Regions from separate parts of the Clostridium cochlearium genome, predicted to be linked through region 2. Evidence: riboswitches for the same ligand, from Rfam matches in the RefSeq annotation. Region 2 holds a riboswitch; the other holds the start of a gene.
What was found. A riboswitch is a leader RNA that binds a small molecule or an ion and turns the genes downstream of it on or off. The one in region 2 is predicted to bind lysine.
Positions count from the first base shown of each region.

Region 1: it holds a riboswitch for lysine, as region 2 does, so the genes downstream of both, CKV72_RS02205 (Na+/H+ antiporter NhaC family protein) here and lysA (diaminopimelate decarboxylase) in region 2, are expected to answer to the same signal.

Region 1 covers NZ_LT906477.1:456,256-460,711, forward strand. The annotation lists gene CKV72_RS02195 (alanine/glycine:cation symporter family protein) at 1-1,010, shown strand, start outside; gene glsA (glutaminase A) at 1,328-2,245, shown strand; lysine riboswitch at 2,310-2,486, shown strand; gene CKV72_RS02205 (Na+/H+ antiporter NhaC family protein) at 2,632-4,392, shown strand; gene CKV72_RS02210 (DUF378 domain-containing protein) at 4,425-4,456, opposite strand, start outside.
Region 2 covers NZ_LT906477.1:2,133,276-2,137,731, reverse strand. The annotation lists gene CKV72_RS10485 (M18 family aminopeptidase) at 1-1,235, shown strand, start outside; lysine riboswitch at 1,302-1,469, shown strand; gene lysA (diaminopimelate decarboxylase) at 1,548-2,846, shown strand; gene CKV72_RS10475 (glycoside hydrolase family 94 protein) at 2,890-4,456, shown strand, end outside.

The DNA.
Region 1 (4,456 bases), 760 kb from region 2:
TAGCAGTAAAATATCGTGAGAAGAATCCACAAACTGGAGAATTCCAAGGCGGACCTATGTACTATATAAAAAATGGATTAGGTGAAAAATTTAATTGGTTATCTGTATTTTGGTCTATTATATTTATGATAATGATGTTCATAGGAGGATTTGTACAATCTAATTCAGCAGCAGAAGTTGTATATGAAACATTTAAAGTAAATAGAATGGTAGTTGGAATTATATTTGCTGTACTAACAGCTATAGTAATTTTAGGTGGAATAAAAACTATAGGAAAATTTGCAGAAAAAATAATACCAACAATGACCCTTATATATGTTGCAGCAGGATTAATAGTTATATTCTTAAATGCAAATCAAATAATACCTTCTTTCCAAAAAATATTTGCAGATGCTTTTAAAGGTAGTGCAGCAGTAGGTGGATTTGCAGGAGCAACTATACTTGCAGCTATGAGAAATGGATTTGCAAGAGGAGTTTATTCAAATGAATCAGGTATGGGAACAGCACCGGTAGCCCATTCTTCAGCTACAACTTCCTATGCAGCTAAGCAAGGATTATGGGGTATATTTGAAGTTTTTGTAACATCAATTGTAATTTGTACAATGACAGCTCTTATCATATTAACTAGTGGAGTATTAGAAACTGGTAAAGAAGGTGCAGTTTTAACTGCTACAGCTTTCGGAAGTTCATTAGGATTTACTGGTAAATTAATTGTAACTGTCTGTGTAGTTCTATTTGCATTTACAACTGTATTAGTAGATGGATACTATTCTGAAACAGGACTTCTATATGCTTCAAAAACTAATAAAATGTTAAAAGCATTTAGAATATTATATTGTTTAGGTTTAATATATGGATCTATAGGTGGATTAAAGGTTGTATGGGGACTATTTGACTTCTTCATGGCCTTTGAAGTAATAGTAAACTTAATGGTTCTTGTAAAATTAAGAAAAGTAGTAGTAGAAGAAACAGAATTATACTTTAATAGTGATGAAGTAAAGAATGCATAATTTTATATTAAAAGTTTTAAAATAAATAATATTATATTAATTATTAATTTTAAAAATAAAATAAAAACTGAATTTAAGATAAATAAAATAGTCATTATCTAAGGTAGTAGATAGTGACTATTTTGTTAAAAAAGTATTAATCTAAAAGTAAAAACCATATAAAAATAATAAATATATAAAAAATATACAACAATATTAAATGATTGTTGTAAAAAATAGTTAAGTATTAACATATAAATAATTTTGAAAATTTGTTTAACAGCATACATGCATATATAATAAAATTAATGAATATGGAGATTTGAGGAGGACAAGTGATGCAAAATAAGATTGAAAAGATAATTAAAGAATGTAGAAAATACACAAAACAAGGGGAAGTGGCCTCATACATACCAGAACTTAAAAAAGCAAACAAAGATGCATTAGGTATATACATAGATAAACTTGATGGTAATGAATTTTATGCAGGAGATTATGAAACAAAGTTTACTATACAAAGTATATCAAAGGTTATTTCTTTAATTATAGCTATAATGGATAATGGAATGGAAAAGGTATTGTCAAAAGTTGGTGTAGAACCCTCAGCATATTCTTTTAATTCAATTGTCACATTAGAAGTAAAAAATGCTAATAAACCTTTAAATCCAATGATAAATGCTGGAGCTATAGCTACGGTGTCATTAATAAAGGGAGATAGTCCTGAGGAAGTTATAGGAAAAATATTAGATTTTACAAAAAAGATTACAGGAAATGAAGATATAAAAGTAAATGAAGCTGTATATCAATCAGAAAAAAGAACAGGAGATAGAAACAGATCATTGGCATATTTTATGAAAGGTACAGGGGTTATTGAAAAAGATGTTGAAAAGGTTTTAGATGCATATTTTCAACAATGTTCCATAGAAGTAACTTGTAAAGATATAGCTAAGATAGGTTCTTTTTTAGCTAACGATGGAGTATTACCTTCTACAGGAGAGAGAATTGTACCTAAAGAAGTAACAAGAGTAGTGAAGGCTGTTATGGCTACCTGTGGAATGTATGATGCTTCAGGAAGCTTTGCAGTTAAAGTAGGAATACCTTCCAAATCTGGAGTTGGTGGAGGAATAATGGCAACGGTTCCTGGTAAAATGGGAATAGGTGTAGTAGGACCGTCATTGGATGAAAAAGGAAATAGTATAGCAGGAATTAAAGTTTTAGAACAATTATCTGAAGAATTAGATTTAAGCATATTTTAAAAAAAACTTGATAAAATAAACAATAAATGATATACTTTGATTTAAACATAGATACAAGTGAATATAGAAGGGTAGAGGCGCGGTATTTAAGAGTACCTGTAACAGATATAAGCAAGATGATGTGCAGTGAAAGGAAATATCGCCGAAGCATACAGTTAAAGCTTTAATACTGTATGACTGGTCTTATTTAGAATATGAATAAGATTGTCACAAAGTAAATTTGTGGAGGGCTATCATTCAATGGAAAACACTCTTAAAGTGTATAAATATTACACTCCTTGATTGATAACACTCAAGGAGTGTTTTTATTATTGGATGTACTCTTCTCCTCAAAAGATATTCACTAAAATTAATTATAAAAATATTTAAGGGGGAGAAAGAAAGTTATGAAAAATAAGAAGACGATTATCTTAACTGTGTGTCTTATGTTATTGGTTTTAACAGGAAGTACGGTATTTGCAGCGGAGGTGGATCCAGCACAATTGAATGCAGATAAATTTGGATTCTTAACACTATTACCACCTCTTATAGCTATAGTGTTGGCGTTTATAACTAAAAATGTTGTATTATCATTATCTTTAGGGGTTTTTTCAGGTACATTTTTATTACAATTACAAGGTAAAAATATATTTGGAGCAATATTAAATGGATTTTTAGATATAATAAATAAAGTATTAGGTTCTCTATCAGATCCTTGGAATGCAGGTATAATACTTCAATGTATGACTATAGGAGGTCTTATAGCCTTAGTATCTAAAATGGGTGGAGCTAAAGCAGTTGCAGAAAGCTTAGCTAAAAGAGCCAAAAGTCCAACTAGTGCTCAAATAATAACGTGGTTTTTAGGATTGCTTGTATTCTTTGATGACTATGCAAACTCTTTAATAGTTGGTCCAATTATGAGACCAGTATCAGATAAGATGAAAATATCTAGGGAAAAACAAGCATTTATAGTAGATTCTACAGCAGCACCTATATCAGGGATAGCTCTTATATCTACTTGGGTAGGATATGAAATTAGTTTAATAAAAGATGCGTATACTACCATAGGACAAGATGTAAATGCTTATGGAGTATTTATAGATACAATACCATATAGATTTTATAACATATTAATACTTATATTTATAGTTGCTTCAGCTGTAATGTTAAGAGATTATGGTCCTATGCTTAAAGCAGAGGTAAGAGCTAGAACAACAGGTAAAGTTTTAGGAGATGGTGCAAAACCTATGGTATCTTCAGAGGCTACAGGTCTTGAACCTAAGGAAAATATAAAATTAAGTGTATGGAATGCAATAATACCTATAGGAGTTTTATTAATTGGTGCTTTTGCAGGTTTTTATTTTAATGGATATAATGCAATTATGGGTGGCGAAGATGAGGCTTTAAAAGCGATATTTATATCAAGTCCATATTCTTTTGCAGCAATAAGAGAGGCCTTTGGAGCATCTGATGCTAGTGTAGTTTTATTCCAAGCAGCTTTATTTGCAAGTATAGTAGCTATGATTATGGGAGTAGCACAAAAAATATTTACTATAGAAGAAGCAGTAGATACTTGGGTTGAAGGTATGAAATCTTTAGTAATTACAGGTGTAATATTACTATTAGCATGGTCTTTAAGTAGTGTTATAAAAGAATTAGGAACAGCTAAATTTTTAGTAACAATACTTTCCGATACATTACCTGCTTTTATATTACCATCTATTATATTTATAATGGGTGCCATAATATCCTTTGCTACAGGAACATCTTATGGAACAATGGGTATATTAATGCCTCTTACAATTCCATTAGCATTTAGCTTAGGTGGGGGAGATTCTCAATATATTATTGTAAATGCAAGTGCAGTTTTAACTGGGGCCATATTTGGAGACCACTGTTCACCTATTTCAGACACAACTATATTATCCTCTATGGGAACAGCATGTGACCATTTAGAACACGTTAAAACTCAAATGTGGTATTCATTAACAGTTGCAGCTATTACAATATTATTTGGATACATTCCTTCAGGATTTGGTCTTAGTGTATCAATAGTTTTACCTATAGCAATAATTGCAACAGTATTAACACTTTATTTATTAGGAAAACCTATTGAAGAGATAAGTAAAGTAAAAGATTTTTCTAATGAAGTTGCAACTTCAAAATAGTAATTTAAAATAGGTTGACCTTTTAGGTCTACCTATTTTTCTTGTTGTTCAGTAACTCCTCTAT
Region 2 (4,456 bases):
TTCACGTTGTAAATAATGTAGAAAAAATCTTGTTATCTCAAGGTTTTACAGAATTAAAGGAATATGAAAAATGGCATTTACAAAGGGAAGGTAAATATTTTATTAAAAAAAATAATTCTGCATTTATAGCTTTTGTTATAGGAAAAGAAAAAATTAGTGACAATGGATTTAAAATTATAGGTGCTCATACAGATTTCCCTTGTTTTAAAGTAAAGCCTTATGGTGAAGTTTTAGATAAAGATAAATATTTAAGATTAAATACAGAAGTTTATGGGGGACCTATATTAAATACCTGGATGGATAGACCTCTATCTATAGCTGGAAGAATAACTTTAAAAGGAGATAATCTTTTAGAACCGAAAGAAAAGTTTATAAATATAAATAAACCTTTATTTATAATTCCCAATTTAGCTATACATATGAATAAAAGTGTAAATAAAGGAATAGAACTAAATCCCCAAAAAGATATTCTTCCTTTAATGACAGTAGAAGGAGAAGATTTGAGGGAGGGAATATTAGAAGAAATTATAAAAAAAGAATTAAATTTAGATAATGAAAAAATTATAAGTTATGAATTGTCCTTATATGAATTTGATAAAGGCACTTTAATGGGACTAAATAATGAATTTATTTCTAGCTCTAGATTAGATAATTTAGCTATGGTTCATGCGGGACTCAAAGCCATATTAAATTCTAAAGTGTCTAAAGCTACCAATGCACTAGTTTGTTTTGATAATGAGGAAGTTGGAAGTTCTACTAAGCAAGGAGCAGATTCACCATTATTATCAAATATATTAGAAAGAATCGTAGAAAAAGAAGAAAAGGGTAGGGAAGCATACTTTAGAGCATTATCAAGATCCTTTTTAATATCAGCGGATTTAGCTCATGCAGTACATCCTTCATCTCCGGAAAAAGCAGATCCTATTAATAAACCAATGATAAATAAAGGACCAGTAATAAAAGTAAGCGAAAGACAAAGTTATACATCTGATGCTATATCTTCTGCAATATATAAACAAATATGTGAAAAAGCTAATGTTCCTTATCAAATATTTACTAATAGATCTGATGAAAGGGGAGGATCTACTATAGGACCTATATCATCTACACATTTAAATATAAATTCTGTAGATATAGGAAGTCCTATATTAGCTATGCATTCTATAAGAGAATTTGGTGGAGTTAAAGATCATTATTATATAACTAAATCTTTTGAAGAATTTTACAACTTATAGTTTAATTATGTTGAAATAACATGTTTTATATGATACACTAGTTTAAACAAATTTAATAATTATTTTACTCAGGGTAGAGGAGCTATAATTAAGAGTACTTATCTTAAACTGCCAAGTAATGATAGATAGGAAAAGGAATTATAGCCGAAGAAAATAGAGGGGCAATCTATTTTCTGGCTTTGCATAAAATATGTGTAAAGCTGTCACTTTAAAAAGTGTTGAGCTACAGAGGTCAGTAAGTTGAAAATATTGCAGCTATGATTGAACTCTTAGCTGCAATTTATTTTTTATAAATTAAGGAGTGGATAAAAGGTGAGGCTATTTGGAACAATGGAAGTAAGAGATAATAATTTATATATTGGGGGAGTAAGTTGTAAAAATTTAAAAGATGAATATGGCACTCCATTATATGTAATAGATGAGGAATTTTTAAGGGGCAGATGCAAAGAATATTATAATAATTTTGGAGTTGAAAAGTATGGAAATAAAGTAGCTTATGCAGGGAAAGCATTTTTGACTATTGCAATGTGCCAAATAATAAAAGAAGAAGGATTATTCTTAGATGTTGTTTCCTCTGGAGAATTATATACTGCACTAAAAGCTAATTTTCCAATGGAGAAGATTTATTTTCATGGAAATAATAAAACTTTAGATGAAATAGAAATGGGTATAGAACTTGGGGTCGGAAGGTTTGTTGTAGATAATTTTTATGAAATGAATAACATTAATGAAATGGCAGGAAAAAAGGGAATAAAACAAAGTATATTATTAAGAATTACTCCAGGAATAGAGGCACATACTCATGATTATATAAAAACAGGCCAAGTGGATTCAAAATTTGGATTTTCAATGGTGAACCAAGAGGTTTATAAGGCAGTGGAAAAGGCTATAAACTTACCCAATATAAATTTATCAGGAATTCATTGTCATATAGGATCACAAATTTTTGAAACAACTCCCTATGAAGAAGCTGTAGATGTTATGTTTGAAATATTAAGAGAAATTAAGGATAAATACGATTATGAAATAAATGAAGTTGATTTAGGAGGAGGCTTTGGAATATATTATACAAAGGAAGATAAGCCAAAAGAAACTAAAGAATATTGTGAAGCAATATTAAAAAGAGCTATAAATAAATCAAAGGAATTAGGAATTAAACTTCCTATGCTAGGTATAGAGCCAGGAAGATCTATAATAGGTAATGCAGCTACATTAATTTATACTATAGGTGCTATAAAGGATATACCAGGAGTTAGGAAATATGTATCTATAGATGGAGGAATGAATGACAATATAAGGCCAGCTCTTTATGAAGCAAAGTATGAATGTGAAATCGCTAATAACATGAATAGTGAAGAAAGAGAATTAGTTACTATAGCAGGAAAGTGTTGTGAAACAGGGGATATAGTAATAAAGGATGCATATATAAGTAAATGTAAGAGTGGAGATATATTAGCAATACCTTCTGTAGGAGCCTATGGATATTCTATGGCTAGCAATTATAATAAAATTACTAAACCAGCTGTTGTATTAGTTAAGAACGGAAGAACTAAACTAATGTGTAAAAGAGAAAGCTTTGATGATATGCTTAAAAATGAATTAAATCTGTAAATAATTTTAGTAAAGTAAAAAATATAAGGTAATTTCATAATTTATGAGATTGCCTTATATTTTTTTTGTTATTGGAAATAATAACTTGAGTAACATTAACTATTTTATCAGGAAGGTGAATAAAATGGACTATTTAAAATTTGAAGAAGAATGTCCTAATAATACCACTGTGTTTAGATGTAAATATAAACTTAAAAATACATTAGATAAAAGTTATAAAGATATATTAAAAGGGTATATTTATTTAAATGATGAATTTAAAAATAGGGGAGAAATTATACCAGCAGGAGATTGGTTATTAGATAATTTATATTTAATAGAAAAAGAATATAAAAATATAAAAAATGATGTCAGAGAAATGTATTATCGAAATATTCCTAATATCAAAAGTGGATATATGAAATGTTACCCTAGAATTTATTATGTAGCAAAAAAAATAGTAAAACAAAATAATGGAAAACTTACTAAAGAAAATATAGAAAAATACATAGAAGATTTTCAGAAACATACTGTTTTAACGAGTAGCGAACTTTGGGCACTTCCTACTATGCTAAAAATAGCATGTATAAATAGTATCTCAAAAATCGTAAAAGAAATGGTTTATGCACAAAAAGAAAAAAACAGAGCAAAAAAATTAGTAGAAACTTTATTGCAAAATGAAAACAATGAAAATGCTATAAATGGTGCAATAAGGAGAGATGAAGATTTCTCCTTATATTTTGTAGAAGCTTTAATTAAAGGAATAAGAAATAATTCTATTGAAAATCAAACAATTTATAATTGGATAAATGAAAAATTAGATATGGAAGATAAAAATATAAAAGATATTATACTAGTAGAGCATAAAAATCAGGCTTTTTTTAAAATGATATTAGGTAATAATATTACATCTATAAGGGAAGTAGGAATAATTAATTGGAATACATCCTTTGAAAAGCTAAGTAAATTAGATTATATACTTAATACTGATCCAGCTAATGTATATAAAAGTATGGATTTTAAATCAAAAGATTATTATAGAAATAAAATAGAAAGAATAGCTAAAAAAACCAATTTGGGAGAAGGTTTTATAGCTAGAAAAGCTATTGAATGTGCAAAAGAAAATGTAGAACAAAGGGATAAAACTTATTTAAATCACGTTGGATATTACATAATAGATAACGGAATAGGTTGTTTAAAGGAAAAATTGAAACATAAAGATATAGGAATTAGTAAAATTGATAGTTTGAATTTAGATAAGAAAACTAACTATTATACATGGTTTATAAGAATAACAACAATTATCTTATCTATATTAATTGCATATTATAACCTATATAAAAATTATACTCCACTATGGAAATTTATTGTGGGAGTTTTAATATTAATAATACCTATGAGTGAAATAGTAATATCAATACTTAACTGGATACTTAATAACTATTTAGAACCAGATTTTATTCCTAAAATAGAATTTAAAAAAGATATACCAAAAGAATACAGTACTATGGTAGTTATACCAACCTTAGTAAATAGTAAAAAAAGAGTAAGTGAATTAATGGAGGATTTAGAAGTATATTATTTAGCTAATAGGAGTGAAAATATTTATTATGGAATATTAGCTGATTTTA